Regions from separate parts of the Mesorhizobium sp. DCY119 genome, predicted to be linked through region 3. Evidence: predicted binding sites of a transcription regulator. Region 3 holds the regulator's gene; each other region holds the start of a gene.
The links. The regulator LexA, encoded in region 3, represses DNA repair genes until DNA is damaged. The targets are predictions, from matches to a motif close to TGTTCNNNNTGTGTTCNG.

Region 1 (10,095 bases), 1.0 Mb from region 3:
TCGAGCGGCAGGGCCAACAGCGCCTTCCAGACCATTTGCAACGCGCAGGTCGAGTCCTTGCCGCCTGAATATCCGACTACCCAAGGCCGGCTATCCGACAAATAGACCTGCTGGATTTCGCGGTAGCGAGCATCCAACCCATCCCCATCGAGCACAGAAGTCCTCGCCATCAGCTAGCCGCCTTCAACTGAGCATTTCCCGTCGGTGCGTAGAGATCTTCAACGCGTTGACCTTCCTGACTGAGCGGCAGACCCAAGGCGCGCACGATCACGTTGGTCACTAGGGTCACATTGTTCTTCGATTTGTTGACCTTGCCGGCCACAAGCGCGCGGTTGTCCCACAGCGTGCGATTGGCCCGGGCCCAGTCGATTGTACGCAGCTTGGCCAAGCGCTTTGCCCAGTCTCGCGGATGCGCCTTGATCAGCTGCGACCCGGCCTTCGCGATCGCCAGCACTGCGACACCATGCGCATGGATATAGTCGCGGCGCAGCTCGAATGAAGAAACTTCGCGCGACCCGACACGCTGCCAGTCAGGCATTTGCGCGATGACCGCGTTCCAGAATGCGATAGATAGCGCCTTGTCGTCTGCGTTGATTGTCCCCGACTTCGACTTGCCAATCAGCTCGCCGGTCGCCTGATGCAGGCTGCTCAGCGTGAAGAACTTAATCGAGCGGTTGGAAATGCTTGTACCGTCGTAACAAGTGAAATCCCGTAGCAGCGGGATGGATCTGACGACCTCGCGCGACAGACCGGACAGGGCGTCACGGTGATTGTACAGGATCTTGATCGAGCGCGTCGGACGGACCGCGTGGATGTTAAGATCGGCGAACATCTGCTGCGAGCGGGTCAAACCCTTGTCGACGAACACGACGACCGAGATGGTCTCGTCGCCGAGCGTCGGGCGTTCGCGGACCGCTTCCTCGATGGCTGCGCGTCGGTGCTGACCGTCATTGATTAGGATCGTCGCACCCATGTCGATTCGAAGCTGGCCTACCTTGCGCAAAGGACCTTCGGTTGCGGCTGGCTCAAACTCGATCTCTCCATCGATCGATGCACAGAGCGAGGAGAGGATATACTCGCTCGAATTCCCCGTGATGTAGTTGGCGATCGCCGGGACACGAGCCTTGTTCAGGACGCGTTGCGCGCGCAACTCGGCCGGCATCGCCTCATCATCGAACTTGAAGAGGCGCGGAACCACCTTGAGTGGCACCATGATCACGTAGTAGGAGCTGCCTGCCTGCACGCCCCGAATGGCAGTAAATTCTAGGCTGTTGCCGTCCATCGAAAAAGTCCAGAATGATGAGCGTAACCCTACGCCGCAACGTCCATGGAAGTCAATTATTTATTGATGGAAGTGTGTTTGTAGGGCCGACTTCACTTCCATCGTGACCGCCCTTGGAAGACCCTATATCACGGCTGGCCCTCACGCGAGCGCGTCTGCCACATATTACGCGCGCGTGTGTACTGCGGATTCGGGCGCATCGGTTAAAGCGAGAAAAACAATGGTAACCAGCGCGATGAACGATGAGCAATCAAATGCGCTGCTGCTGGCCGCCTATAATCAGAATTGGGAGACTTTCCGCTCCCTCAATAATCTGATGTGGCAAATTCCGCTGATTGCAATGACCCTGACAGGAGGACTCTGGTTCGGTGTCTCCACTGTCAAAGACATGCCCTTCTTTGCGGCCGGCCTATTGTTCCTCGCAGGTTGCGGGAACGTCGGCCTCATGCTGACGCTACGCCGCCTTCGTTACATCATGGCCCAGTACCTCCAATGGTCGAAGACAACGTTTGCAGCAGGCCATGTCTCTGCACCTGGTGGACCCTGGTTTACCGGGAACGAGACGGTTCGCCACATATTCCAAACGCTCCTCGGATTGGCGGCGACCACCAGCTTCGTGCTACTCGTTGTAACAATGACAGAGAACACCCTCCCCCATGGCGCGCCGGCCGGCGACCAGGCGATCGCCTATTATGACCGTCATGCGGAAGAACTCGCCGACAGCTATGAGGGCATCTCGTTCGAGAATACCCACCCAGCCCTGGCGAGTATGCTGGCAGGCAAGCCGCCAATGCGGATTTTGGATGTCGGTGCCGGCACCGGCCGCGATGCGGCGGCGCTCGCGCAGCTTGGCCATCACGTGGTTGCGGTTGATCCCTCCGCCAATATGCTGAAGTTGGCGCAAACCCTCCATCGAGATACACGTATAGAGTGGCTGTCGGACGCCCTCCCCGGCCTCAACAAGGTTCGGGGTGAGCCATTCGATATCGTGCTGTTGAGTGCGGTTTGGATGCACATCCCGCCCTCAGAACGGGCTCAAGCTCTTAGGCGGATTTCGGCACTGATCACGCCGTCGGGCAAGATCTATATCAGCCTCCGCATGGGGCCTGGTGATCCCGCCCGGGGTATCTGGCCGGTCAGTTCTGACGAAGTCGACAGGTTGGCCGCGACCCAGGGCCTCACGATGACTAATCTAGGAGCACAACCCGACCTGCTCGGTCGCGCCGAGGTCTACTGGGAGACACTACTCGTCGGCAGGTAATTGCCATTGCCGGCCCACGCAAGTGGCCCTGGAAGCTTGATCTTTGTGTCGCTCGGCACTCCACAAACTTTTCGCGACTTTGAAGAGCAAGACTTCGCCGTTCTCGCGCCAAAGCTGGAGGACAAGGAGTGCTCTATCGACACCCGCGTTCGAGACTGTAGTCTGCGGTAATGACTTTTAACGGCGATCCAGCAAAGCCGCTACCGCGAGGAAAAGCACGAGGTGAGCGCGGAGGGAGCACCGGCTATCTGCGGCTGCGCTCGTTCCTCAACGATTCCATGTCGATGAGCCATGTATATCAGCCTCTGATGATCAGGACGATCCTGGCCGGCGGCGGCGCGGCCACGCGCCGTCAGATTGCCGCCAACTTCCTCGCGGCGGACCTCAGCCAGCTCGAATACTATGAGCAGATTACCAGAGGCTATCCGACTCATACGCTCAAGCGTCATGGCATCATCGAGCACAGCCGGGGCGTCTATCGCTTCTCCCAAGATATCCCCGTGCTCAACGAGTGGGAGCGTGCATCGCTGATGGCGTTGTGTGATGCCAAGGTCGCTGAATATGTCGCCCAGCGTCAGGACGCCATCTGGCATCATCGCTCGCAGAATTTCGACCCCATTCCCGGTACCCTCCGTTACGAAGTCCTCAAGCGAGCGCATGGGCGATGCGAGGCGTGCGGTATCAGCAATCAGGAGCGAGCGCTCCAAGTTGACCATATCATCCCCCGCACTAGAGGTGGGTCGAATGATCTGTTCAATCTGCAGGCTTTGTGTAGCGTCTGTAATGCGCAGAAGCTCGATCGAGATACTACGGACTTCCATTCCGCGCGCATCGCTTACGCGCTGCGCGACGACAGCTGTCCGTTCTGTACCTTGCCCGGCGAGCGGATAGTAGCCAAGAACGAACTCATCCTTGCGATCCGTGATGCCAATCCAGTTACTGCAGGCCACACACTGCTAATCCCGCATCGTCATGTTGAAGATCAGACGGGCCTATCGCAGCCTGAGATCAATGCTCTGCATGCGCTCCAGACGCAAATTATCGGTCAGCTTAGGGAGGAGGACACTACAATCAGCGGATTCAACTTCGGCAGCAACGCCGGCGCACCAGCCGGTCAGACGATTTTCCACTGCCACATTCATCTCATCCCGAGGCGAATTGGGGACATGGAGAACCCGAGGGGTGGCGTTCGTGGGGTAATCCCTAACCGTCAGGTATACTAGCCGGGGTACAATAGCCGGATTGTGCTCATGCTATCTTGGCCGGCAGCCGCACTCTCGTTCCGGCGACCTCCTTGTAGTCGGCCAGCAACTTCGAGTCGCTGCCGAGACCGGCCATGTGGAACATTAGCCGCCGCAAGAGCGGCTTGCCACGGGGAACTATCACGCCACGCGCTGGATCCCAGATTACCCCACGGTATGGCGGGGCTGAAATGTCCACTGGCATTGCTCTTAGCTTCGCGACTGCCTGCGGGATAGTGAGTTCACGCTCATCGGCAAAGGCGACAACAGTCCGGGTGAAGTTCTCGAGCCCGATGGAGCGGAAAAGGATATGCCCTCCGCTCGCACTACGGTGCTTCCTCGTGACCGCTCTGGGGTCTTCGGCCGTCCTCACATCTGCCACCGCTTTGAATGCCGTGGCCAGCGCGGAAAAGTAGTCGGTCGCCAGCTCGTGGAAATGATCCAGCCGGGCATCGGGCGGGCGATTGAAGCGTAATGTCCTATCAGACCGCTTTCCGATCTCATGAAGGAACAAAATCTTGAGGACGTCGTAGAGCGTGGCGATCGTCATCAAGGCGGTTTTGTTCGCGACGGGCATGCTCAGGCTTGAAATCACTGCCGTGCGCGGATCCCGGAAGGCGGAATCATTCTCAACTAGACGCCGGGCTACGATCGCCATCGCGTCATCCTCGTCGAGTGCAATGATGTCGAGCTTCTGCACCGGTACAGCAGTCTTGTTGAGCGTAGTGAACAACCGACGCGTTCTTCGCCTGCCGGCGGCATCGTTGCGATGTGCCACTAGGACCACAGGGAGGGTGTCGTCGCCGAAGTCCAGGTCCTCACTAGTTGCTTGGCGAATTCCGGCGAGGCGATGCTGTCCGTCCAGGGCGAAAATGCGTTCCTTTCCCGAGAGCATCAGGAATCCAATTCCCTCCTGGGCTTGCTCCGATAGCAACCGCAGGCGCGACGGGTCGCTTGGCGCCCGGAAATTACCGATTTCCAGCCATTCCGGGGATCCGCCATATGTGGCGAGGACCAGTGAGTTGAAGAACCGGTCAGGCGTATTCGACAAGTATTCGGCGATATGCTTTGCCCGCTTGCCGGTCAGGCGGCGTTGGATGAGCGCTGACAGAGCTTTGTCGGGATGAATCTCCTCGGCGTAGCGCACGCGGGCACCAATTTCTGCGACAGGGACGATGCAGACATAGTAAACCCAGGTTCCGAAGGAACCCCTGAGCGCCGCGAGGGTGAGCGAGCCCGGCATCAGCTTAGAAGGCCGCTATGATAGTGGGAGCAAGGTCGGCGTCGAAGTCCGTTCGGTTGACGGGAGGAATGACGGCGCTGATGAAGGCTGTCTCCATCATCTCTAGATCCACGTTCGCCTGCGGCAAGGGTACGAAATTAAAAAACAGATCATTCCGCCAGTTCTCCAACAAGAACCTGATTCTTGCCCTTCCTGTGTCGTTCCGCTGGTGGCCTAGATACTGCCCGAACCTCTTTCTGAGATTTGCATTCTTTGATTCGTGCCCGGTGATTCCGACGTACATCATGTATCCGTGGATCGGTAGCTTGCTGGGATCGAGTTCGACAGTAAATACGTAAATTCCTCGCTCCGTGGGCACGAGAGCCTGGCTCCCTTTTTGGAAACGCACCTTTTGCCATTGTAGCTTGTGGCGACTCTTGAACCGACGCCAACGGCCTATGTCCATGTGGAACGCCGCAAATTCGCCCTTCAGCTTCTTTGTCGACCTGACCAGATCAAGCTTGCCTGCCACTCGTCTTAACCCCCCGCGATTCTATCGATCCAATGCAATATATTCGCCCGCTATCAACAAAATTTGGATTAACTTGCGACGGGACGTGCTGTCACCTGCCCTGAGTTTGAGCAAGCCGTGAGACATGATCAACACCTTCGGCCTGCGTGAAGGGTGCTGAACGGCGCGAGTATCGAGAGCGCAGCACTGCAAAAGCTCAAGACGTTACCCAGATTCGCAATAGCGTCGGCGTTCGCTTGAAAGCTCGGTCTTTCGAGCCCCTGTTGAGGACAACCCAGTCGCCAGTGTCGAAGTCCCTGCCCAAACCCGCTACAGCGACGCGACGGCGGCATGGCCGCAGCGCAGATCGGCGTGGGCGCGGTGATCGAGGGCATGTCCGATCGCACCCGGAACTTTCTGCCCTCAAAGTTGGCAGCGGCTACGACACGCGCGCTGCCGAGCCACCGACCGCCACCGGCTTGCCGCGCAGATCCGGGTCGTCGCGCTGTTCGACCGAGGCAAAGAAGGCATCCATGTCGATGATCTTCCGAAGGATGGCCGTGCCCTGCCTCCTCCGCTTATCTTCCTGACCGTTGTCAATTCGCCCACAGCGCCGTCCCTGCGTCAGCGGTCGGCATAGCAAAATATACCACAACTCGATGGAGTGCAGTCTGGGATCAACTTCGATGCGCCGCGACGAGTCCGATTGACTCCTGCACTCCAAGAGAACAAATAAGGAACATATCAGCCCCGAAATCCATTGGGAAGACTGTTTGAGAGTAATTGATTCATGGGTCAGCCCGCCGCCAGCCCTGCTATCGCTGCGCTTCGTGAGCGAATCGCACGCCTCGAAGGCGGGCCGGCGCGCAACCGCGCGACGCTTCCGTTCGGCGTTCCCTCGATCGACAAGGCCCTGCCGGGAGGCGGGCTGGCGCTCGGTGCATTGCATGAGGTCGCGGGCGGCCGCAACGGGGCGATCGATGGCGCAGCGGCAGCGCTGTTTGCCGCCGGCGTCGCCGCGCGCACGAAACGCAAAGTGCTCTGGTGTGTCACCCGGCAGGATCTCTTCGCCCCTGCCCTCGCCCAGGCCGGACTGCTGCCCGGCCGCGTCGTCTATTTCGAGGCCGGTGACGAAGCCTCGGTGCTCACCTGCTTCGAGGAAGGTCTTCGCCATGGCGGCTTAGGAGCCGTCGTCGCCGAGCTGGCGCGCTTGTCCATGGCGGCGTCCCGCCGGCTGCAACTGGCCGCCGAGACGTCCGGCGCTATCGGTATCGCCATCCGCCGCTGGCGTCGACAGATCGAGGCGACCGATTTTGGACAACCGACCGCCGCGGTCAGCCGCTGGCGCGTGACCGCCCTTCCCTCCCGCCCCTTGCCAGTCCCCGGCGTTGGCCGCGCACGCTGGCAGCTTGAACTGATCCGGGTGCGGGCTGGAGAGAGCGCCGATTTTGAAGTGGAGGCCTGCGATGACAAGGGTCGTCTCGCTCTATTTTCCGACCTGGCCGACCGATCGTCAGCGGCGCGCAATGGGCCAGTCCGCGCCATCGGCTGAAACGCCGATCGTCATGCTCGGCCGGCAGGGAAACCGGCGGATCGTGCTGGCGGCCGATGTGGCGGCGCGCGCGGCGGGGCTGCGAGTCGGCATACCGGCGAGCAAGGCGCAGGTTCTTGTGCCTGGCCTCCTGAGTTTTGACCTGGATCCGGCAGGCGATGCCGAGGCGCTCGACAGAACGGCGCTCTGGTCGCTGCGCTATGCGCCGATCGTCGCCGCCGATCCGCCCGATGGCCTGATCATCGACACCACCGGCGCCGAGCATTTGCATGGTGGCGAGGAGACGATGCTCGAGGGGTTGGTGTCGCGCATGGCAGCGTCCGGCATAGCGGCCCGGGCGGCGGTGGCCGGCACGTGGGGCGCCGCCCACGCCTGTGCGCGTTTCCTGGCCAGACCCACCTTCGTCGCACCCGCGCGACAGGATGCGGCGATGATGCGCGATCTGCCGATCGGCGCCCTGCGTCTTCCTCCTGACATTGTCGAAGGCCTTCATGCGCTCGGCTTCGAGCGCGTGGCCGACGTCGAGGCGGCTCCGCGCGCCTCTCTCACCCTGCGCTTCGGGCCCGAGCTCGGCCGCCGTCTCGACCAGGCGACAGGCCGGCGCAGCGAACCCTTCGATCCCATCCGGTCTCCCGAACTCGTCGAGGTGCGCCGAGCCTTCGGCGAGCCCATCGGCGCCGCCGAGACCATCGCCCGCTATACCGGCAAGCTCGTCACAGCCCTCTGCGAAGCGCTTGAGGCCGAGGGGCTCGGCGCCCGCCGGCTCGACCTGCTGCTTCACCGCGTCGACAACCGCATCGAGGCCATTCGCGTCGGCACCGCCGTCCCGGTGCGCGACGTCAAGCGGCTGAGCCGGCTCCTCACCGACCGCATCGAAACAGTCGATCCCGGCTTCGGCATCGAGTTGATGACGCTGACCGCGACGCTCGCCGAGCCCTTCGGAGCCAGGCAGATCATCTCTTCGCTGGTCGAGGAACCGGAGCCCGACATCGCCGATCTCATCGACACGCTCGCCAATCGCATCGGCGAACAGCGGCTCTATCGGTTTTCCCCAGTCGAGAGCGACGTGCCCGAACGCTCGTTTCGCCGCGTAGCGGCGACCGCGCCCGATGACGGGACAAGCTGGCCGGGCGAATGGCCCCGCCCGCCGCGCCTGCTTGCGCATCCCGAACCCATCGAGACCATGGCCCTGCTGCCCGACCACCCGCCGGTCTGGTTCAGCTGGCGCGGTATCCGGCGTCGTGTCGCGCACGCCGACGGTCCCGAACGCGTGTTTGGCGAATGGTGGCGGCGCGATGCCGAACTGATCGCCGTCCGCGACTATTTTAAGGTCGAGGACGAGTCAGGCGATCGTTTCTGGATCTACCGCGCCGGCGATGGCGAAGATCCGGATACGGGCTCCCACAAGTGGTTCCTGCATGGGGTCTTCGCATGACCGCCCCGCGCTATGCCGAGTTGCAGGTCACCAGCCACTTTTCGTTTTTGCGCGGCGCCAGCTCTTGCGATGACCTCTTCGCGCAGGCTGCCAGGCTCGGCATCGAGGCTTTGGCGGTCGTCGACCGCAATTCGCTCGCCGGCATCGTCCGAGCCCATCAGGCCGCCAAGGACACTGGCATCAGGCTCATCGTCGGCTGCCGCCTCGATCTGGTTGATGGCATGTCCGTGCTGGTCTATCCGACCGACCGGGCCGCCTATTCCCGGCTCTGCCGGCTGCTGACCCTGGGCAAGAAACGCGGCGGCAAGGCAAAGTGCCTGCTCAAATGGAGCGACCTCGCCGACTACGCCGAAGGCCTGATCGCGATCCTCGTTCCCGATCCCGCCGACGACACTTGCGCGCTGCAACTGCGCCGACTGCGGGAGACCTTCAGCGACCGCGCCCATCTGGCACTCACATTGCGCCGCCGCCCCAACGACCAGCTTCGCCTGCATGAACTCGCCAACCTGGCCACCAGGATGCGGGTTCCGACGGTGGTGACGAACGACGTTCTGTTCCACGAGCCCGGCCGGCGCATCCTGCAGGACGTAGTGACGGCCATTCGCCACAACATCACCATCGACGAGTTGGGGTTCCGGCGCGAGCGCCATGCCGACCGCTATCTCAAGCCGCCCGAGGAAATGGCACGGCTGTTCTCGCGCTACCCGGAAGCGCTCGCGCGCACGCTCGAGATCGCTCGGCAATGCCGCTTCTCGCTTGACGAACTCGCGTATCAATATCCCGAAGAGAAGATGCTGCCCGGCCTGACGGCGCAGCAGGCTTTGGAACAGCTCACTTGGCAAGGCGCGGAGCGGCGCTATCCCGAGGGCGTACCCGACAAGGTGGTGGCGCTCATCAAGCACGAACTGCGCCTGATCGAGACCCTGCGATACGCCCCCTACTTTCTGACCGTGAACGCCATCGTGCAGTTCGCGCGCAGTAGGGACATCCTGTGCCAGGGCCGAGGATCGGCCGCCAATTCCGCCGTCTGCTACGTGCTCGGCATCACCAGCATCGATCCCGAGCGCAACAATCTGCTGTTCGAGCGCTTCGTCTCGCAGGAGCGCAACGAACCCCCGGATATCGATGTCGACTTCGAGCATGAGCGGCGCGAGATCGTCATGCAGTGGGTCTACGAGACCTATGGTCGCGACCACAGTGCGCTGTGCTCGACGGTGGTGCGCTATCACACCAAAGGTGCGGTCCGCGATATCGGCAAGGCCCTCGGCCTGCCCGAGGACGTCACCAAGATGCTCTCGTCCCAGGTCTGGGGCCACGGCGAAGGCATCGACGAAACCCGCGCCCGGGAGCTCAATCTCAACCTGGCTGATCGCCGGCTGCGGTTGACGCTCGAACTCGCGCAGCAACTCGAGGGTACACCACGCCACCTGTCGCAACATCCGGGCGGCTTCGTTCTGACCAACGACCGGCTCGACGACCTGGCGCCGATCGAGCCGGCCCGCATGGTCGATCGTCAGGTCATCGAGTGGGACAAGGACGACATCGACATTCTGAAGTTCATGAAGGTCGACGTCCTGGCCCTCGGCATGCT
Region 2 (10,095 bases), 850 kb from region 3:
GTGACAGATATCTCGGGATGCGTTCGCCATGCTCGTTGCGGAGCGCGGGCTGCCGGCCGCATCCGGCCGACAGGAAAGCTATTCAAGCCCTCGGCGCGCGTCAAGAACCGCGCAGCCCCGGCAGGGTTACACAAAAAGCCCGGTGGCGACGTAGCAGAGCGCCGAAATCGCCGCCGTGATCGGGATGGTGATGATCCACGCCACGACGATGTTGCCGGCGATGCCCCACCGCACCGCAGACACCCGGCGCGCGGCGCCAACGCCAATGATCGCGCCGGTGATGGTGTGCGTGGTCGAAACCGGAATGCCGAGCCATGTCGCGGCAAACAGCGTGATCGCGCCACCGGTTTCGGCACAAAAACCCTGCATCGGGTTGAGCCGCGTGATCTTCGATCCCATCGTGTGGACGATGCGCCAGCCGCCGAACAGCGTGCCGAGCGCCAGCACGAGCTGACAGGAAATCACCACCCAGAAGGGCACGTAAAAGTCCGGCCCGAGCATGCCCTGCGAATAGAGCAGCACGGCGATGATGCCCATGGTCTTTTGCGCATCGTTGCCGCCATGGCCGAGCGAATAGAGCGAGGCGGAGATGAACTGCATGATGCGGAAGGTGCGATCGACCGCGAAAGGCGTGCTGCGCACGAAAATCCATGACACCGCCAGCACCAGCATCAGCGCCAGGATGAAGCCTGTCGCCGGCGAAAGAACGATTGCAGCCGTCGTCTTCGCCAGGCCCGACCAGACGATCGCGCCGCCGCCGGCCTTCGCCACCCCTGCCCCAACCAGCCCGCCGACCAATGCGTGCGAACTGCTGGACGGGATGCCGAAGGCCCATGTCAGCAGGTTCCAGGCGATTGCGCCCATGAGTGCGGAGAACACCACGCGCGGATCGACGACGTCGGCGCTGATGATGCCGGTACCCAGCGTCTCGGCGACATGCAGCCCGAAGAACAGGAAGGCGATGAAGTTGAAGAACGCCGCCCATAACACCGCATATTGCGGCCGCAGAACACGCGTCGAGACGATGGTCGCGATGGAATTCGCGGCGTCATGAAGCCCGTTGAGGAAGTCGAAGAACAGGGCGACGCCGATCAGACCGACCAGCAGCGGAAACGCGAGTGTGGCGTCCATCGATTTTCCTAGACGTTCTCGATGACGATGCCGCTGATCTCATTGGCAACATCCTCGAAGCGGTCGACCACCTTTTCCAGCTCGGAATAGATCTCGCTGCCGATCATGTAGGCCATCGGATCGGAGCGGCCGTATCGCTTGAAAAGCTCCTTGAGGCCGCGATCGTGCAACTCGTCGGATTGCTCCTCGACGCGCACCACCTGTTCGGTCAGCTCGTTGAGACGGGTGGCGTTGGCGTTGACGCGGTCGAGCAGCGGAACTGCTTGGGCGATGAGGTTTGCGGCTTCCACGCCAAGCGTGCCCATCTGCTGCATCAGCGGCTCGAACTCGCGCTGCTCGAACAGCGTCACGGTCTTCACCGTCTTGCGCATCATGTCGATGGCGTCGTCCATGGACTGGATGAGATCCTTGATGTCGCCGCGGTCGAACGGCGTTATGAAGCTCTTGCGAACCGCAAGCAGCACCTCGCCGGTGATGGCGTCGGCGCGGTCCTCCAGCGCGATGATCTCCTTGCCGCGCGCCTCGATATCGTCGCCGGCCAAAAGCCGCTCAAGCGCCTTCGCGCCGAGAACCAGCGTTTCGGAATGCCTTGCGAACAGATCGAAGAAACGATCCTCGCGCGGGAGAAGCTTGCGGAACCATCCCATCATCGCGTGCCGTGCTCCGGTTTTCTTTCCATGATTGCGCCAGGCATTAAAAATGCCGAGGTCGCGATGCAGGCAGGAAATCCCGCCCCTTCAGAAGGCACCCTTATCAGCGGGAAAGCTGTGGCGCTACCCGTTTAGCCGGCTTGAAAATACGCTTTCCACTGCAACTGGACAGGCGCAGCAACGAGAAAACGGAATAAGGAGGCTGGTCGAGGCCTAAGCCCTTCTGACACGGTGCTCGCTTGGGGAAGCGCCATAGACGCTCTGAAAGCGCCGCACGAAGTGCGAGCGGGAGGCGTAACCGGCCGCCTCGGCGGCCTCGGTGACATTGCCCTCGCCTCGTGTCAGCAATTCATGGGCAAGTTGCATCCGGCTCGAGGCCAGCACCTTTCGCAACGATGTTCCGTCTTCGGCCAGCCGCCGCCGCAAGGTCGATGCACCGAGCCCGATTTCGCGGCCGATGTCGGCCGCCGTCCATTGGCGTGCCGGCTCACCCAGAACCAGCCAGCCGATCCGGTCGGCAAGCGACGTGTCGAACAGGCACTGCGCCGCCGGCTCGTCGCGCAACAACAGCAGCACTTCGCCGAGCCGGTGCGTGGCCAGGCTCTCGGCATGCGCGGAGGCCCGCAGGGCAATCGCCGCATGGGCAACAGCATCGACCAGTTCGCCGGTCAGGCGCACGCGCATGTCGAAGCCTGACGTGACGGAAACATGCCGATGCCGAACCTTAGCCGGCTTCGGCATGGTCCGCGGCACTTCGACCAGCAGCGACTCGTAGAGACCGCTGCGCTCGCCGGGAATGTTGACGACATCGCATTCCAGCCCCGCCGGCAGCACGAACACCTCGCCCGCGCCAAAGCGCTGGCCCATGCCGCCGATCCAGAATTCCTTTTCCCCGCTGAGCACTATGCCGATCAAAGGCTCGGCAGTGGTCACCAGCGCCAGGCGCTCCATGTCGAAGCAGCAATAGCTGAAGAGCTGGTCGGCATGGACATGCATGCCCGACGTCTTGTGCGGCCGATCCGGGTCGAGCGCCAGGGGCCGCAGCCGCTGCAGCAACAGCCGGCGCAAGCCGTCGTGGTCGTGATTTTCGTTCGAACTCATCGCGGCAGTCTATTACACCGGCAAAACCGCCGCCACCATCAAATGAGCGTTTCGGGCACAGCCCTGAGCACTTCAGACACATCCGGCATGTCACTTTCGCCCATTACGGAGACGGCGCCGGCACATGCCTGCCGGCCGGCCTACCCTCAGGAGACGGACATGAAGCTCAAATTATTTCTCATCTCGACCGTGGCATCGCTTGCTGCAACAGCCATGGCGCAGGCTGCCGAGGTTCAGTTGTGGCGGCTCGACTGCGGCACGATAAAGGTCAAGGATCTGAGCGTCTTCTCGGATGCCTATGATTATCAGGGCGAAAGCAGGACGCTTACCGATAGCTGCTACCTCATCCGGCACGATGGCGACTACATGCTCTGGGACACCGGCCTTCCCGCCACCCTTCTCAACGCGCCACTCGGCGATGCGGCGATGAACCCAACGCTGGCTCAGACGATCCCGGCCCAGCTTGAAAAGATCGGAGTTCAGCCGGAGAAGATATCGACCGTCGGCATAAGCCACTACCACTTCGACCATGTCGGCCAGGCCGCCGATTTTCCGAAAGCCAGACTGCTGATCGGCGCAGCCGACTTCAAAGCCTTCACGGCAGACCCCGCCCCCTTCGGGCTGGAGCCGGACCTGCTCGCTCCATGGCTGAAGGGAGGATCGAAGGTGGAAACCGTTACCGGCGACAAGGATGTCTTTGGAGACGGCACGGTGACCATGCTTTCCATGCCCGGCCACACGCCAGGCAGCTACGGCTTGCTGGTAAAGCTGGCAAATACCGGGTCGGTTCTGCTCAGCGGAGACGTCGCCCATTTCGAGAAACAGCTGGAGACCGAAAACGTCCCGCCATTCAACACCGACAGGGCCGAATCGCTTGCTTCCATGGATCGGTTGCGTCACATCGCAAAGACGCTGAAGGCAACGCTGATCGTCCAGCATGATGCCGACGACATCGCCAAACTGCCGACGTTCCCGAAGAGCGCCGACTGAAGAAATAGATTATCTCGGAAAAGACGGGGGTTGCGGCCGGATGCGAGCAACCCTCGTATCTGCGCCTAGTCGCCTGATCGCAAGGTCTCGTGGCCCGACATCCGGTATTCCCTTGTGTGGGAATCCAGAACGGCGTTGAAAACCGCGTCGGGGTTCTTTCTCCAGACCTTGATGGCCCGCTGATCAACGCGCACCCTGTGGCCGTCGATCATGACCAGTCTCGCCGTCTTCGTGCGCCTGACGTCGTCGTAAGAGACTTTCATCGTGCTGTCCCCCTGTCTTTCAAGCGCTGTTATCCGCGCCTTGATGCCCGCAATTGACCGCGCCGAGTGCGGCTTTTTTGCGTGTAGGAAGGAACAATAGGACAGAAAGCCGGTCGCGATTGCGAGGCCTCGGTATAGCCGAGAGCGGGAGAAGCTTTCCTCTCCCGCTCTCTTCAAGCTTTCCTGCGCTCTATTTCGGCAGCGTGTAGGCCATCACGTAATCGCCCGGCTTGGTGCCGACCGAGCCGTGACCGCCGGCGACGATCACCACGAATTGCCGTCCATCGGCCACCGTATAGGTCATCGGCGTCGACTGGCCGCCGGCCGGGAGCCGCGCCTCCCAGAGCTGCCGGCCTGTCGTCACATCATAGGCCCGGAAATAGTCATCGACCGCAGCGCCCAGGAAGGCGACGCCGCCGGCGGTGATCATCGGCCCGCCAATGCCCGGCACGCCGACCTTGAGGGGCAGCGGCAGCGGCGTCATGTCGTAGACCGTGCCGTTGCGGTGCTTGTAGGCGATCTTGCCGGTTCTGAGATCGGCACCGGCGACATAACCCCAGGGCGGCGACTGGCAGGGAATGCCGAGCGGCGACAGGAACGGCCCCATCACCACCGCATAGGGCAATCCCTCATTGCGGTTCAGGCCCTGCTCGCTACCCTTCGAACCATCCGGCGGCGGCACGTCGGCGCGGGGAATAAGCTTTGACGTGAAAGCGAGATAGGTCGGCATGCCGAACATCACCTGCCGCACCGGGTCGACGGCGACGCCGCCCCAGTTGAACGTTCCGAAATTGCCGGGATAGATCAGCGAGCCCTGCAGCGATGGCGGCGTGTAGCGGCCCTCGTAGCGAAGTTGCGTCAGCTTTATGCGGCAGACAAGCTGGTCGAACATGGTGATGCCCCACATGTCCTTGCCGGTCAGCGGCGGCGGCATGAAGGTCAGGGCAGACACAGGCTGCGTCGGCGATGCGTGGTCGCCTTCGATCGCACCGCCCGGCGCCGGCATCTCGGTGACGGAAAGCACAGGCTCGCCCGTGCGGCGATCGAGCACATAGATGTCGCCCTGCTTCGTCGGACCGACGAGCGCAGGCACCACGCCCTTGTCCGTATTAATGTCGACCAAGCTCGGTTGTGCGGGAATATCCATGTCCCACAGATCGTGATGCACGGTCTGGCGCACCCAGCGCATCTGCCCGGTGTTGAGATCGAGCGCGGTGATCGATGACGAGAACTTTTCGACATTCTCGCTGCGATCCATGCCAAGCTGGTCCGGCGTCTTGTTGCCGAGCGGCACGAAAAGCAGGCCGAGCTTCTCATCCGCACTTGGCGTGGACCACATGTTGGGCGAGTTCGCCGTGTAGGTTTCGCCGGCAGCGATCGGCGTCGTCTTGTCCGGATTGCCGGAATCGAAGTTCCACACCAGCGCGCCGGTGTCGGCATCATAGGCACGGATGACGCCCGACGGCTCGTCGGCTGCATAGTTGTCGTTGACCGCACCGCCGACGATGATCTTGCCTCCGGCGATCAATGGCGCCGAAGTCGAATAATAATAGCCCGGCTGCTTGTAGGGCATGTTGGCGTAGAGATCGATCGTGCCGCCATTGGCAAAGCCGCTGCAAACCTGCCCGTTAGCCGCATCGAGTGCGATCAGGCGTGCATCCGAGGTCGGCAGGTAGACGCGCTGCGCGCAGGGCTGCCCGGCTGCGACCTTGGTGTCATTGTAATAGGACACGCCGCGGCAGGTCTGGTGCTGGCGGTCGCTGTCCTCGGCGATCTTGGGATCGAAGCGCCACTTTTCCTTGCCGGTCGCCGCGTCGATGGCAATCGCCCAGTTGTGCGGCGTGCAGATATAAAGCGTGTCGCCAATCTTCAGCGGCGTCACCTGATAGGTCGTTTCCGGCACGTCCGCCGACGTGCGCACATCTCCGGTCTGGAAGGTCCATGCCGGCGTCAGCGTCGAGACGTTCTGAGGCGTGATCTGGTCGAGCGGCGAATAGCGCTGGCCATATTGCGTGCGGCCGTAGAAATGCCATTCGCCCGCCGGCACGTCGCCGCCGCCGAGATCCGGCGTGGCGGCGACCTTGTCCGTCGGCAACTCGCCGGCGATGTCCTGCGGATCGACCGTCATCGACGCGCCTGCCGCAATCAGTGCGGCAAGAACGCCGGCCGCCAGCGGAATTGCGCCGCCGGAAGCCGTCAGGCGCCGCCGCACCCACGGCGTCAGCAGCCACAGCGCCAGAAGCACGACAACACCGCCTCGCGGTCCAAGCTGCCACCAGTCGAGACCGACTTCCCATATTGCCCAGGCCAGCGTTCCGATCAGCACCAGCGCGAAAACCCAAAGCGCAGCCCCCGAACGCTTGAACAGCAGCCACGCCGTCAGCAGGAAGCCGATGCCCACAATGACGTAGTAGAGACTGCCACCGACCGTGGCGAGCCACACGCCGCCACCGGCTAGGAAGAGCCCAAGAATTAGGAAGACAAGCGCCGTGATAACCGTTGCCAAGATCGTTGCCCTTATGATTTCGGGGACCGTTCGAGGCAAGCCAAACCCTCGACGGCCAAGCGTTGAGTCGTCAGGCGCCAGTTTTCCGCCGAACCGCAAACACTGTCAAATGACGGATATGGGAGCACCTACGCCGCCGCAAGCTGCCGAAACACACGCCTTATGCGCCGGATACCGTCAGATCGAGCTTGTTCGCGCTTTGTTTTAGCGCTTCTTCTGGCCTTTCTGGCCCGAATCACTACATTCGGAGCAAATGTCAGACTTTCCAGACGACATGCCCTTCTTCGACGAGGACCCCGCACCTCGCGCTGCCCCTGCGCGCGCGCCGGCGCAAGGCGGTGGCATTGCCGCGCGCGCCATGGCTGCCCGGCAGGGTTCGGCCCCGGATTATCTGAAAGGCCTCAACGAAGAGCAGCGGCTGGCGGTGGAAACCATCGACGGCCCGGTTCTGGTTCTGGCTGGCGCCGGCACCGGCAAGACGCGCGTGCTGACCACCCGCATCGCCCACATCCTCAGCCTCGGCCGCGCCTTCCCCAGCCAGATCCTCGCCGTGACCTTCACCAACAAGGCCGCGCGCGAGATGAAGCAGCGCGTCGGCCTGCTGGTCGGCGAGGCTGTCGAAGGCATGCCATGGCTCGGCACCTTCCACTCCATCGGCGTGAAAATGCTGCGCCGCCATGCCGAGCTGGCCGGTCTGCGCTCCGACTTCACCATTCTCGACACCGACGACGTCATCCGCCTGATCAAGCAGCTCATCCAGGCCGAGGGGCTGGACGACAAGCGCTGGCCGGCGCGCCAGTTCGCCATGATGATCGACGGCTGGAAGAACAAGGGCCTCGGCCCCTCCGAAATTCCCGAGGGCGACGCCCGCGCCTTCGCCAACGGCAAGGGCCGCCAGCTCTATCAGGCCTATCAGGACCGGCTGAAGACGCTGAACGCCTGCGATTTCGGCGACCTGCTCTGCCACCCGATCCGCATTTTTCGCGGCCACCCAGATGTGCTGAAGGAATATCACAAGCGCTTCAAATATATCCTCGTCGACGAGTATCAGGACACCAACACCGCGCAATATATGTGGCTGCGGCTGCTGGCACAGGAAACCGGCGCGCCGGGCCAGAAGAATGTCTGCTGCGTCGGCGACGACGACCAGTCGATCTATGGCTGGCGCGGTGCCGAGGTCGACAACATCCTGCGCTTCGACAAGGATTTTCCCGGCGCCACCGTCATCCGCCTCGAGCGCAACTACCGCTCGACGGCCCATATCCTCGGTGCAGCCTCCCACCTCATCGCCCACAATGAGGGGCGGCTGGGCAAGACGCTGTTCACCGAAAAGGTCGAGGACGACGACTCCCGGGTAAATGTCCACGCCGCCTGGGATTCGGAGGAGGAAGCCCGCGCCGTCGGCGAGGAGATCGAGTCCGCCCAGCGCAAGGGCCACAAGCTCAACGACATGGCCATCCTCGTGCGTGCCTCCTTCCAGATGCGCGAATTCGAAGACCGTTTCGTCACGCTCGGCCTGAACTACCGCGTCATCGGCGGCCCGCGCTTCTACGAGCGCCAGGAAATCCGCGATGCCATGGCCTATTTCCGCGTCGTCGCCCAGCCGGCCGACGACCTCGCCTTCGAGCGCATCGTCAACGTGCCCAAACGCGGCCTTGGCGAAGCGGCCATACGGCAGGTGCACGACACGGCCCGCGCGCTGCGCATTCCGATGCTGGAGGCCGCCGGAAACCTCGCCGAAAGCGACGAGCTGAAGCCCAAGCCGCGCGCCGCCTTGCGCGAGGTCGCGGCCAATTTCGAGCGCTGGCAGAAGGCTCTCGACAACACGCCGCACACCGAGCTTGCCGAGACGATCCTCGAGGAATCCGGCTACACCGACATGTGGAAGAACGACCGCTCGGCCGAAGCGCCGGGCCGGCTCGAAAACCTCAAGGAGCTCATCCGCTCCATGGAGGAATACGAGTCGCTGCGCTCCTTCCTCGAGCATGTCGCGCTGGTGATGGACAGCGAGCAGAACGAAAACCTCGACGCAGTCAACATCATGACGCTGCATTCGGCCAAGGGGCTGGAATTCGAGACCGTCTTCCTCCCCGGCTGGGAGGAAGGCCTGTTCCCGCACCAGCGCTCGCTTGACGAGGGTGGTCGCTCCGGGCTGGAGGAAGAGCGCCGGCTGGCTTACGTCGGCGTCACCCGCGCCAAGAAGAACCTGCACATCTGGTTCGTTTCCAACCGTCGCATCCACGGCCTGTGGCAATCCACTATCCCGTCGCGCTTTCTCGACGAACTGCCCGAGGCCCATGTCGAAGTGGCCGAAGCCGGCAACAGCTATGGCGGCTACGGCGGCGGCTCCTTCGCCGGCGGGCGCGGCGGTCGCCAGAACCCCTATGGCGCGTCGCGCTTCGACAATGTCGGCCAGGATTCCGGCTCATTCTCCAACACCTATGCCACACCAGGCTGGCAGCGCGCACAGGCGAACCGCAATGACGCAACCGACCGCAACTGGGGCTCGCGCTCCGGCCACGCGGTGGAGCGCATCGGCTATGGCGAGACCGATTCAGGCTATGGCGCCGGCCGCGGCTCGGTCAAAAGCCGCACCATCGAAGGCGAACTCGTCGCCAAATCCGTCTCCGACACCCCCTCGCCCTTCAAGGTCGGCGACCGCGTCTTCCACCAGAAATTCGGCAACGGGAATGTCTCGGTCGTCGACGGCAACAAGCTGACGATCGATTTCGACAAGGCTGGACAGAAGCGGGTGCTGGACGGGTTCGTGACGGGGGTTTGAGGTGCGCCCCTTCCTTCTCCCACAAGGGGAGAAGGAGAGATGCCCTACCCCCGCATCGCCCTCAGCTTCTCCGCCGCCTCCGCCGCGAGGTCGACATAGCGCTCCTCCAGCGTCTCGGCGGCTTTGATGATGTCGAAATCGTAGCCGTATTTTTCGAGGATCTTGGTGAGTTTCTCGACGAACTGGGCCTGTTCCTCCAGCGCGTGGAACAAAGAGCCGACTTGTTCGGCGCTGATGTCGGGGTCGGAGAGCATTTTCGGCACTTCCTTGCCCATGCGGGCGCCCGCCTCGGTCTGCTCTTTCAGGATCTCAAGCCAGTCGGTCAAATCATCTCTCCATTCGCAGGCACCATGCCCACCCGCTTCCCGCGCCGTCAACTCGCCAAGGCGGCCGGCCGTAACGCAATTCGATGCAACCAAAGATAGCATGCAACCATAACGCGAAGTTTGCCGAATGCGTGCAAATGTTTCGGGGCGGGCAAGAGCCCGTACCCTCCGCTTCCCGGCGGGGTACTCCAGCCCCTTCCGCCTCGACACCCCCGCAGGCGGAAGGGGTTTTTCGAAGCCGAACCCGGAGCGTGCCGTGCGGGTCCAAAGTGCCTCTCTCATGCTGGCTCTTCTGGCGACGCCGTCAGTGGCAGCAGATCTTGCACCGGCAGGATCGCCCCCCTCA
Region 3 (10,095 bases):
CCCAGCACGGCAAGCACGTCAAACACGCCGGGAGAGGTGCTTTTTCCGGTCAAGGCGGCTCGCAAAGGCTGCGCTGCAGCGCCGAGTTTCAGCTCGTTGGCGACGGCAAATTCGCGGATCGCAGCCTCTGTCGTGGCCGCATTCCAGTCATTCACATTTTTGAGAGCGTCCAGCGCGCCACGCAAGGTCGTGCGCGGTTTTTCGCCGAGCAGAACGGCAGCTTTCTCGTCCATCGCAAGCGGGCGCGCGGCAAACAGGAATGCCGCACCGTCAGCGAGCTCGACCAATGTCTTGGCGCGCTCTTTCAGGCCGGGCAGTGCTGCCAGAAGCTGCTTCTTGCGGTCTTCGTTCAGCCCCTCGGAAATCGCCGCGCCATTCTCAAGGTAAGGCAGCGTCGCAATGAAGATGTCGAGCAGATCTGCGTCGTCCATCTTGCGCATATGGAGGCCGTTCAGCGCCTCCAGTTTCTGGAAGTCGAAGCGCGCCGCACCCTTGTTGACGTCATCGATGTCGAACCACCGGATCATGTCGTCGAGCGACATCACCTCATCGTCGCCATGGCTCCAGCCGAGGCGGACGAGATAGTTGCGCAACGCCGCCGGCAGGTAGCCCATGGCGCGGTAAGCCTCGACGCCGAGCGCGCCGTGGCGTTTCGAAAGCTTGGCGCCGTCCGCGCCGTGGATCAGCGGGATATGCGCCATGACAGGCACATCCCAGCCCATGGCGTTGTAGATGACCGTCTGGCGCGCAGCGTTGGTCAGGTGGTCGTCGCCGCGGATGATATGGGTGACGCCCATATCGTGGTCGTCGACCACGACTGCGTGCATGTAGGTAGGGTTGCCGTCCGAGCGGAGGATGATGAAATCGTCGAGATCCTTGTTGGGAAAGCGAACATCGCCCTGCACGCGGTCGCGCACGATCGTCTCGCCTTCGGCAGGCGCCTTGATGCGGATCGCACCCTTCACCCCGGCCGGTGCCTCGGAAGGATCGCGGTCGCGCCAGCGGCCGTCGTAGCGCGGCGGGCGGCCCTCGGCGCGGGCCTTTTCGCGCATTTCCGTAAGCTCCTCGGGCGAGGCGTAGCAATAATAGGCTTTGCCGGCGCGCACCAGTTCCTCCGCTACCTCGCGGTGGCGCGGCGCGCGCTCGAACTGCGATACCGGCTCGCCTTCCCAGTGCAGACCGAGCCAGGCAAGGCCGTCCAGGATAGCTGCGGTCGCCGCATCCGTGGAACGCTCGCGGTCGGTATCTTCGATGCGCAGCAGCATCGTGCCGCCGGTGTGGCGCGCATAGAGCCAGTTGAACAGGGCCGTGCGGGCGCCGCCGATATGCAAATAGCCGGTGGGCGAGGGGGCGAAGCGGGTAATGACTGTGTCGGACATAGGATTTCCAGAAGGCAGGGACGGGCCGGCGAGAGCCGAAGATGGCACGCATGGCAATTTGGTAGCGTTCATGTAGCATGGCTGGTCAGGGGTGCAAGGGGCAGGGGCAAGCCGAGAACGGCGCGAGGTGCGCGCGCGCCGGCCAGGCCCCGAATTGGGGAAACCTGGATGGCGCGCGAGACATCCACAGGCGAGGTGAGCGAGCGGGCGCAATTTGCCTATCCGCTCGACGCGCCGCTTGTTTCGCCTCCCTCGCGATTACCATCAGCCGAACCGGCTCCGACACCGCTGGCACCTTGGAAATCTCGACCGCCGCTTCTGCCGGCAGCCTGGCGCAAGAAGCTTCAGGTTGTCCCGTCGCGCGCACGCGCCACGCGCTCCTTCGCGTCGGCAATCGTCCTGGAACTTGAGCGCGGCACGCCGTTTCTTCTCGTTCCGGTGTTTCTGGCGCTCGGTGCCATCATCTATTACGGGCTCGAGGCTGAGCCGGATTTCCTGCCGATGTTTGGTGGCAGCGCCGTCCTGTCAGCTTTGCTTTTGCTGCTGCCTTCGCATCAACAGTTGTTCCGTTTTGCGGCGGTGGGGGTGTTGATCTGCGTCGTCGGCCGAACGAATTCACCATCGAAAACTGGAAGCGGGCGCTGTTGTCGGAATATCTGATCAAGCCGGTCGATACGATCAATGATGCCGGCAAGAAAAGGTCGAGCCGGGCTGGGCGCCGTAATTCACCAACCGACGCGTCCTTCGATGATTCCGCGGAAATTGAAGCGGCCGACCTTGCATCAAGCGATACGGCCGTTTCGTCGGGACAATCTCGCGAAAAGCCGGTGAACTCGCTCGCTGCTGGTTTCGATTGCCATAACGGTCTGTGTCTGGCGACGCACAGATCGGGCGCAATCATCGCTCACGCTGCCGATTGGCGTTCCGCGCGACGCGCGTGCGACTATGCCAGCCTCATCGTGATCGACGACGCGACTGCCGAGGATGTCTGCGAAGACGCCGTCCCGCTGGTTGTCACCAAGCGCGAACTGGCCAAGTTCGGCAGCGCCGCCGTCTATCTCTATGGCGACATTTCGGATCGTCGTGCCGAAATTCGTTTCGCGCTGACACAACCATACCGCCCCTGGCATACACAACGAGCATTTTCTCGAGAGGCGAGAGGACTGCCGCCTTATCAGCGGAGAGAAAGTAAGCCGGCGAACAATCAGTTAAAAAAGTCGAGATACTCAAATTCGCGAAGCGCCAAACCATAGTCAGGCGCTGCCGCGTGTCGTCAATAACGCCGGATCAATCCCACCAGCTTGCCCTGGACCTTCACACGGTCAGGTCCGAAAATCCGCGTTTCATAGGCTGGATTGGCGGCTTCCAGCGCAATGGAAGCGCCCTTGCGGCGGAAGCGCTTGAGCGTGGCTTCCTCTTCATCTACCAGCGCAACGACGATTTCGCCGGGGTTTGCCGTATTGGCATTGCGGATGATCACCGTGTCGCCGTCAAAAATACCGGCCTCGATCATCGAATCGCCTTTGACTTCAAGCGCATAGTGCTCGCCGCCCATGATCATCTCCGGCGGCACGGAGATTGAATGCGTCTTGTGCTGGATGGCTTCGATCGGCACACCGGCAGCGATCCGGCCCATTACGGGGATCGAAACGGCGGAGCCGACATCATCATTCCCGGCTACAGGGCCGCGCGCAGGTTCCGGGGGGCGTCGACCTAGGCTGCCCTCGATGACGCTCGGCGAGAATTTCGCGCGCTGCGGTGCCAGCCCGGGGGCCATGGAGTCGGGCAGGCGGAGAACTTCGAGTGCGCGAGCGCGATTCGGTAGCCGGCGAATGAACCCGCGCTCTTCAAGAGCAGTGATCAACCTGTGGATGCCGGATTTCGATGCCAGATCGAGCGCTTCCTTCATTTCATCGAAGGAAGGCGGGATTCCCGCTTCTTTCATCCTCTCGTGGATGAACATTAGAAGCTCGTGTTGCTTGCGCGTCAGCATGGCCACCCCCGAAGAATCAAACCAAAAACAAAACCAGAACAAACACTATCTGTTCCATTTGTGTTCTGCAACCGTTTAAATTTTAATGAATATCTTAAGGTACTGGAAACAATACGCGAACGCGCCGATATTGGAACCAGTCGATCGGATATGTGCCGATCGATAGGCCTGACCTAGCGAATCCTCAGGACGGTGCATGGCGCACCAGCCTCGGCCGCCGGCGCAAAAGGTTCGCGGATGATCAACGCATTGGCCTCGGTGAATGTCCTCAGCATTGAGGAATCCTGGATCTCGAACGGCGTCGCTACGAGCCCGGCATCGTCGTCTCGAAGAACGGCGCGCACATAATCCTGGCGCAGATCGTTGGCCTGCATTGCTGCGCCGAGGAAAGCCTCATGGATATCAGACACATGGTGCCGCCCGCCAAGTCGCGACAGCAGCGGCTTCAGGAACAGATGCGAGCAGACAAGACTCGCCACCGGATTTCCGGGCAAGCCGATGCAGCGGGTGTGCCCGAGTCGGCCGAACATCAGCGGCTTGCCGGGCCGCATAGCGATCTTCCAGAAATCGAGCTTTACGCCTTCGCTGGTCAAAACGTCGTGGATGAAGTCGTGATCGCCGACGGATGCGCCGCCCAGAGTCACGATCACGTCTGCGCCGGCCTCCATGGCTCGCTTGATCAGCGCCGCGATGGCCTCCTTGCGATCGGGCGCGATGCCGAGGTCGAGCACCCTTGCGCCAACCGATTCGGCGATCGCTGCCACGCCGAAGCTGTTCGAGGCGATGATCTGGTCGGGGCCTGGTTCGCTGCCCGGCGGCAAAAGCTCGTCGCCGGTGGCGATGATCGCCAGCAGCGGCTTTTTCACGACGGGAAGGCGAGGGTGGTTGGCCGAGGCTGCAAGCGAAAGCGCACCCGCGTCCAGGACCCTGCCTTTGTCCAGCAGCAGGTCGCCTGTGGAAAAATCGAGGCCCCGGCGCCTTATGTGGCGACCGGCATCCACCGTTTCGGTGACCTCTACGGTTCTGCCATCGAGCTTTCGGGTGTTCTCCTGAATGACGATGGTATCGACACCATCCGGCATCGGCGCTCCCGTGAAGATGCGGACGGCCTGACCCGGCTCTACTTTGCCGGCAAAGCGCCGCCCAGCCGGAGCTTCGCCGATAACGTGCAGCGTTGCCGGGACATTGGCGACGTCAGCACTGCGCACCGCATATCCATCCATGGCCGATGCGTCGAACGGCGGTTGCGTGCGCAGCGCTCGTACAGGTTCGGCCAGCACGCGCTCGGCAGCCTCGGCCAACGCTACGGATTCCGCGTTGCCGGGACCGGCGCCATCTAGCAGTCGCTGTAGGGCCTCGGCGACCGGAAGGAGTGCCATCTATGCGTCCACCCGGTAGTCGCCGGATTTGCCGCCGGTCTTCTGGACCAGCCTGATGCCGGAAATGACCATGCCGCGATCGACGGCCTTGGCCATGTCGTAGATGGTCAGGCAGGCGACGGAAGCCGCCGTCAGCGCTTCCATTTCGACACCGGTCTTGCCGGTGACGCGGGCAAGTGCGGTCACGCGCAGGCCGGGCAGGGAATCGTCAGCTTCGATGTCGACCGAAACCTTGGTTAGGAGCAGCGGGTGGCAGAGCGGGATCAGCTCATGTGCCCGCTTGGCCGCCATGATGCCGGCGATGCGGGCGGTGCCGAGCACATCGCCCTTCTTGGCATTGCCATCCCGGATCAGTTTCAGCGTTTCGGGCAACATGGTGACGAAGCCCTCGGCGATCGCCGTGCGCTCTGTTTCAGCTTTTTCGCCGACATCGACCATATGCGCCTGGCCTTCGACGCCGAGATGGGTGAGGGCGGGTTTGCCGCTCATGGCCTAGCCGTTTACCGCTTGCGCGGCCTTGCCAGTCAGCAGCGCCCGCGTTGCCGCTGCCACGTCCTGCTGCCGCATCAGGCTTTCGCCCACCAGGAATGTGCCGATGCCAAAACGCTCCAGCCGCCGGCAATCCTCGTGGGTGAAGATCCCGCTTTCGCCGACCAGCAAGCGGTCGTCGGGCACCAGCGATGACAATCTTTCCGACGTCTCAAGGCTTGTCTCGAAGGTCCGCAGGTTGCGGTTGTTAATGCCAACCAGTTGCGAGGACAATTTCAGTGCCCGCTCTGTCTCAGCCTCGTCATGCACTTCGATCAGAACGTCCATGCCTAGTTCGAAGGCCGCATCTTCCAGTGCCTTGGCATCGTCGTCCGTCAGGCTGGCCATGATGATCAGAATGGCATCCGCGCCCCAGGCGCGTGCTTCATAGACCTGATAAGGTTCGAACATGAAATCCTTGCGCAGGGCCGGTAGTTTGCAGGCTGCGCGCGCTTTGGTCAGGAATTCCGGGGCGCCTTGGAACGACGGCGTGTCGGTCAGCACTGAAAGGCAGGCCGCGCCGCCTTGTTCATAAGCTTGTGCCAGCGCCGGCGGGTCGAAATCGGGCCGAATCAAGCCCTTGGACGGGCTTGCCTTCTTGATTTCGGCGATCAGCGCGAAGCCGCCGGCATCGCGCTTGGCCTGCAAGGCAGCCTGAAAGCCGCGCGGTGCATCTGCGTCGCGGGCGCGTGCCTTGAGTTCTGCAAGCGGTGTGCTGGCCTTGGCGGCTGCGATCTCATCGCGCTTGTAGGCCTCGATCCTGGTTAGAATATCGGCCATCGTTCTATCCGTTCGAAACTTTTACCAGCGCGTCGAGAACACCGAGCGCGTGGCCACTGTCGATCGCTGCCGCTGCAGCTTTAATGCCGTCCGCCAGCGTTGCGGCCTTGCTGGCAACGACCAGGCCGGCACCTGCATTCATCAGCACCGTGTCGCGATAGGCACCGGGCGCTCCCGACAGCATATCCCGCAGCGCCTTGGCGTTGAAGGCCGCATCGCCACCGCGCAGATCATCCTTGATATGCCGCTTGAGGCCGAATTGCTCAGGCGTCACCACAAAGCTCCTCAGCTTGCCGTCCGCCAGTTCCGCCACATTGGTTTCGCCGGTCGCTGTGATCTCGTCAAAGCCGTCGCCATAAACCACCCAGGCATTTTCCGCGCCCAGTGCTTTCAGCGTCTCGGCAACCGGTTCCACCCACTCCGCTGCAAACACGCCGACCATCTGGCGGGTGACGCCGGCCGGGTTGGAAAGGGGGCCAAGGATGTTGAAGATCGTGCGGGTGCCGAGTTCGACGCGCGTCGGTCCGACATGGCGCATCGCGGGGTGATGCGCCGGCGCGAACATGAAGCCGACGCCGACTTCATGAATGCAGTGGCCGATCGCCTCGGGCGTCAGGTCGATCTTCACGCCAAGCGCCATCAGCACGTCGGCCGCGCCCGTCTGTGAGGACAGGCCACGGTTGCCGTGCTTGGCCACCGGCACGCCGCAGCCGGCAATGACGAAGGCAGAAGCGGTGGAAATGTTCACGCTGTGCGAGCCGTCCCCGCCGGTGCCGACGATGTCGATGGCTCCCGCAGGAGCATCGACCCGCAGCATCTTTTCGCGCATCGTTGCGACCGCGCCGGAGATTTCTTCGACGGTTTCGCCGCGCACGCGCAACGCCATCAGGAAAGCGCCGATCTGGCCGGGCGTGGCATCGCCCGACATGATGATGTCGAAGGCCTCCTTGGCCTCCTCGAAAGTCAGGGCCGCTCCCGTGGCGACCTTGGCGAGATGCGGTTTGAGCGTGGTCATCGTCAGAAGGCGAGTGCCTGGGTGACAGCGTTTCGGTTGATCTCGACGGTATACTGCGTCTGCAACCGCGCCACCAACTGGTCGAGAAGATCATCCGACATACCGGCCGCAAACTGCTTGCGCGCATCTTCCGGCACTGTATCGGCGCCTGCGCCGGCCGGCTCGAACACCTCAGCAACCCTGAACAGGATCTGTGCATCCCCGGCCGGGGCAGGGAATACGCCGACGCCGTTTTCGCCGACGCCAAAGGCTGCGGCGACGCCCGGCTTGCCGAAATCGGCATCGTCAGCTTCGCGCTTCAACCCGCGCTTGGTCTGCTTTTCCTGCGACAGTTCGCTTGCCAGCGTATCCAGCGATGTGCCGTCCTTCAGGCGCTTTTGAAATTCCGCACCCTTGGCGGCAAGCCGTGCCGCCGTCTCCTGCTTGGTCCAGTCGGCAACTGCTTTTTCGCGCACCTCGTCCAGCGTGCGATCGCGGGCGGCGGTAACACTTTCGACCTCGTAGAAGACATAGCCGCTCGAGCCGATGGTGACGGGCGGGTTTTCGATGCCGGCGTCAGCCTGGAAGACGGCCTGAATCAGTTCGCGCGACTGGGGCAATGTGTTGACGATCGAACCATCCGGACGCAGGGCTGAACGATCGATGGCGTCGATGGTCACGACCTTGAGCTTAAGCTTGTCGGAGGCTTCCTTCATCGATTCGCCATTGGCACGAGCATCCTCATAAGCGTCATGCGTCTGGATCAGGACGCGGCTGGCCTCGGTCAGCGCCAGGTTCTTGCGAATTTCAGCCGACAGCTCGGCGAGTGGCTTTTCCACCGCAGGCTTGATTTCGGTGACGCGCAAAAGCACAGGGCCGAATGCACCCTGCACGACCGGGCTCACCTCGTTGGCGCCCAGCGCAAAGGCGGCGTCCGCGACGGCCTTGTCGGCAATCCGGTCCTTGGCGACAGTGCCGAGAAGCGTGTCGGCCTGCGTCTTTCCTTCAGCGACCACGACCTTGTCGAAGGTCGCACCGCCCTTGATCGAATCAAGCGCTGCGTTCGCCGCCTCAGGCGTCTTGAAGACAAGCTGCTCGATGGTCCGGGTTTCCGGCGTGGTGTAGCGCGCCTTGTTCTTCTCGTAATCCTCGCGAATTTGATCGTCGCCCACCGATGCCTCGTCGGCAATGTCGGCAGGTTCGAGTTTCACGTAGGAAAACTTGCGGTATTCGGGCGCTGCATAGGTCTTCTTGTTTTCTTCGAACCATTTCGCCAGCACATCCTGCGACGGAGCGGCGATCGGCTCGACCAGTGACTTGGGCAACGACAGATAGTCGACCGTGCGATCTTCGCCTTGGTAGAGCGCATAGGCGCGCAGGAACGTATCCGGCGCCTTCATGCCGTCGGACACCGCCTCGACGATCTGCTGGCGGATCGCCACCTGGCCCCGCGAAGCGAAATAGTCGTCCGGCCGCATGCCGACCTGGCGCAGCACATAGTCGAACTGCTGGCGGTTGAAGCGGCCGTCCGGTCCCTGGAAGGCCGTATCCTCAGCAGTCAGGGCTGCGAGCCGATCCTTGGACAGGCCGAGGCCCATCTTGCGGGCCTGTTCGTCCAGCACGGCGCCGGCAACAAGCTGCGCCAGAACCTGGTTGTCTATGCCGAATGCGGTTGCCTGCTCGCGGGTGATGCGCTGGCCGAATTGCTGCGACAGCGCATTGATCTGCCGGTCATAGGCAAGACGGTACTCGTTGACGGAGACCGATGTGCCGCCGGCAGTCAGCACCTTGTTGCCGCCACCGCCACTCATCATTTCCCCGGAAATGCCCCAAACGGCAAAGCTCACGACCAACATGAGAAGCAAAAGCTTCGCAACCCAGGTTCCAGCGGCATTTCGCAAGCTATTGAGCATGATCGGTTCCGGTCTTGGCGTATTTTGGCATGTTTGGTGTTTGAACGAAGGGCAATAGCGTCCTTCCGCCTCACTGTCGATTGCTTTGTGGCCTGATTTTGGTAGGGAGGGCGCGGGTCGCCCTTACAATAAAGATGGGAAGAACAATGACACCAGGAATTCGCCCGCTGGTCGCAGGCAACTGGAAGATGAACGGAACCAGCGCCTCACTGAACGAACTTCGTGCCATCACCCATGGTTTCATGCACGGGCTCGATGCCGACACCGAAGCGTTGGTCTGCGTGCCTGCCACGCTTGTTTTCCGTGCCGCGGAAATCGCGGCCAGCACACCGGTGCGCATCGGCGGCGAGGATTGCCATGCCAAGGAAAGCGGCGCCCATACAGGCGACGTTTCGGCTGAAATGCTCAGGGATGCTGGCGCCAGCCACGTCATTGTAGGCCATTCCGAACGGCGTACCGACCACGGCGAAGATGACGCGGCCGTCCGGGCCAAGGCGGAGGCAGCATGGCGGGCAGGGCTCGTCGCCGTCATCTGCATCGGCGAAACGCGGGCAGAACGTGAAAGCGGCGCGACGCTCGACATATTGTCGCGTCAGATCGAAGGCTCGGTTCCCGCCAGCGCAACGCCGGCCAACGCAGTGATCGCATACGAGCCTGTCTGGGCGATCGGCACCGGCTTGACGCCGACTGTGGCCGATATTGCAGAGGCGCATGCCCATATCCGCTCTCGCCTGCTTGAAAGGCTGGGCGCCGGTGCCGGAAAGATGCGCATACTTTACGGCGGGTCGGTGAAGCCGTCGAATGCGGTCGAATTGCTCGCCATCGACAATGTCGACGGCGCATTGGTCGGCGGAGCCAGCCTGAAGGCTGCCGATTTCCTCGGCATAGCCGAAGCCTACCAGGCGATGTGACTTTCACTGAAAAATGCGTTGTAAACCCTGCTTCGCGCCCCATATTCGGGCGCGGGCTTGGAAATGCTGCAAAAGCATTGTATTGACCCGCTCCAAATAACGGGCCGTTTGGCGCTCGAACCAGATTTTGCCAGGAAATCCATGGAAACCGTAATCATCGTCATCCATCTCATGGTCGTTCTCGCGCTTGTCGGCGTCGTGCTTCTGCAGCGCTCCGA

Region 1: a site for LexA is predicted at 6,242-6,259, ahead of DZG07_RS19415 (ImuA family protein). Genes of this name have one in related genera too.
Region 2: a site for LexA is predicted at 6,831-6,848, ahead of DZG07_RS10165 (UvrD-helicase domain-containing protein). Genes of this name have one in related genera too.

What each region holds. Positions count from the first base shown of each region.
Region 1 is NZ_CP031834.1:3,993,834-4,003,928, forward strand. It holds gene dndC (DNA phosphorothioation system sulfurtransferase DndC) at 1-170, opposite strand, end outside; gene dndB (DNA sulfur modification protein DndB) at 170-1,282, opposite strand; gene DZG07_RS19390 (class I SAM-dependent methyltransferase) at 1,503-2,543, shown strand; gene DZG07_RS19395 (HIT domain-containing protein) at 2,714-3,766, shown strand; gene DZG07_RS19400 (DGQHR domain-containing protein) at 3,792-5,027, opposite strand; gene DZG07_RS19405 (GIY-YIG nuclease family protein) at 5,032-5,538, opposite strand; partial or broken gene DZG07_RS19410 (DNA polymerase IV) at 5,895-6,052, opposite strand; gene DZG07_RS19415 (ImuA family protein) at 6,308-7,069, shown strand; gene DZG07_RS19420 (DNA polymerase Y family protein) at 6,984-8,504, shown strand; gene DZG07_RS19425 (error-prone DNA polymerase) at 8,501-10,095, shown strand, end outside.
Region 2 is NZ_CP031834.1:2,104,942-2,115,036, reverse strand. It holds gene DZG07_RS10195 (inorganic phosphate transporter) at 127-1,131, opposite strand; gene DZG07_RS10190 (DUF47 domain-containing protein) at 1,140-1,781, opposite strand; gene DZG07_RS10185 (helix-turn-helix domain-containing protein) at 1,995-2,882, opposite strand; gene DZG07_RS10180 (N-acyl homoserine lactonase family protein) at 3,042-3,872, shown strand; gene DZG07_RS23830 (hypothetical protein) at 3,938-4,135, opposite strand; gene DZG07_RS10170 (glucose/quinate/shikimate family membrane-bound PQQ-dependent dehydrogenase) at 4,326-6,641, opposite strand; gene DZG07_RS10165 (UvrD-helicase domain-containing protein) at 6,895-9,423, shown strand; gene DZG07_RS10160 (hypothetical protein) at 9,468-9,749, opposite strand; gene DZG07_RS10155 (hypothetical protein) at 10,006-10,095, shown strand, end outside.
Region 3 is NZ_CP031834.1:2,957,906-2,968,000, reverse strand. It holds gene gltX (glutamate--tRNA ligase) at 1-1,379, opposite strand, end outside; gene DZG07_RS14445 (hypothetical protein) at 1,575-2,039, shown strand; gene DZG07_RS14440 (hypothetical protein) at 2,024-2,632, shown strand; gene lexA (transcriptional repressor LexA) at 2,653-3,372, opposite strand; gene glp (gephyrin-like molybdotransferase Glp) at 3,546-4,751, opposite strand; gene moaC (cyclic pyranopterin monophosphate synthase MoaC) at 4,752-5,240, opposite strand; gene trpC (indole-3-glycerol phosphate synthase TrpC) at 5,244-6,059, opposite strand; gene trpD (anthranilate phosphoribosyltransferase) at 6,064-7,074, opposite strand; gene DZG07_RS14410 (peptidylprolyl isomerase) at 7,077-8,966, opposite strand; gene tpiA (triose-phosphate isomerase) at 9,113-9,877, shown strand; gene secG (preprotein translocase subunit SecG) at 10,019-10,095, shown strand, end outside.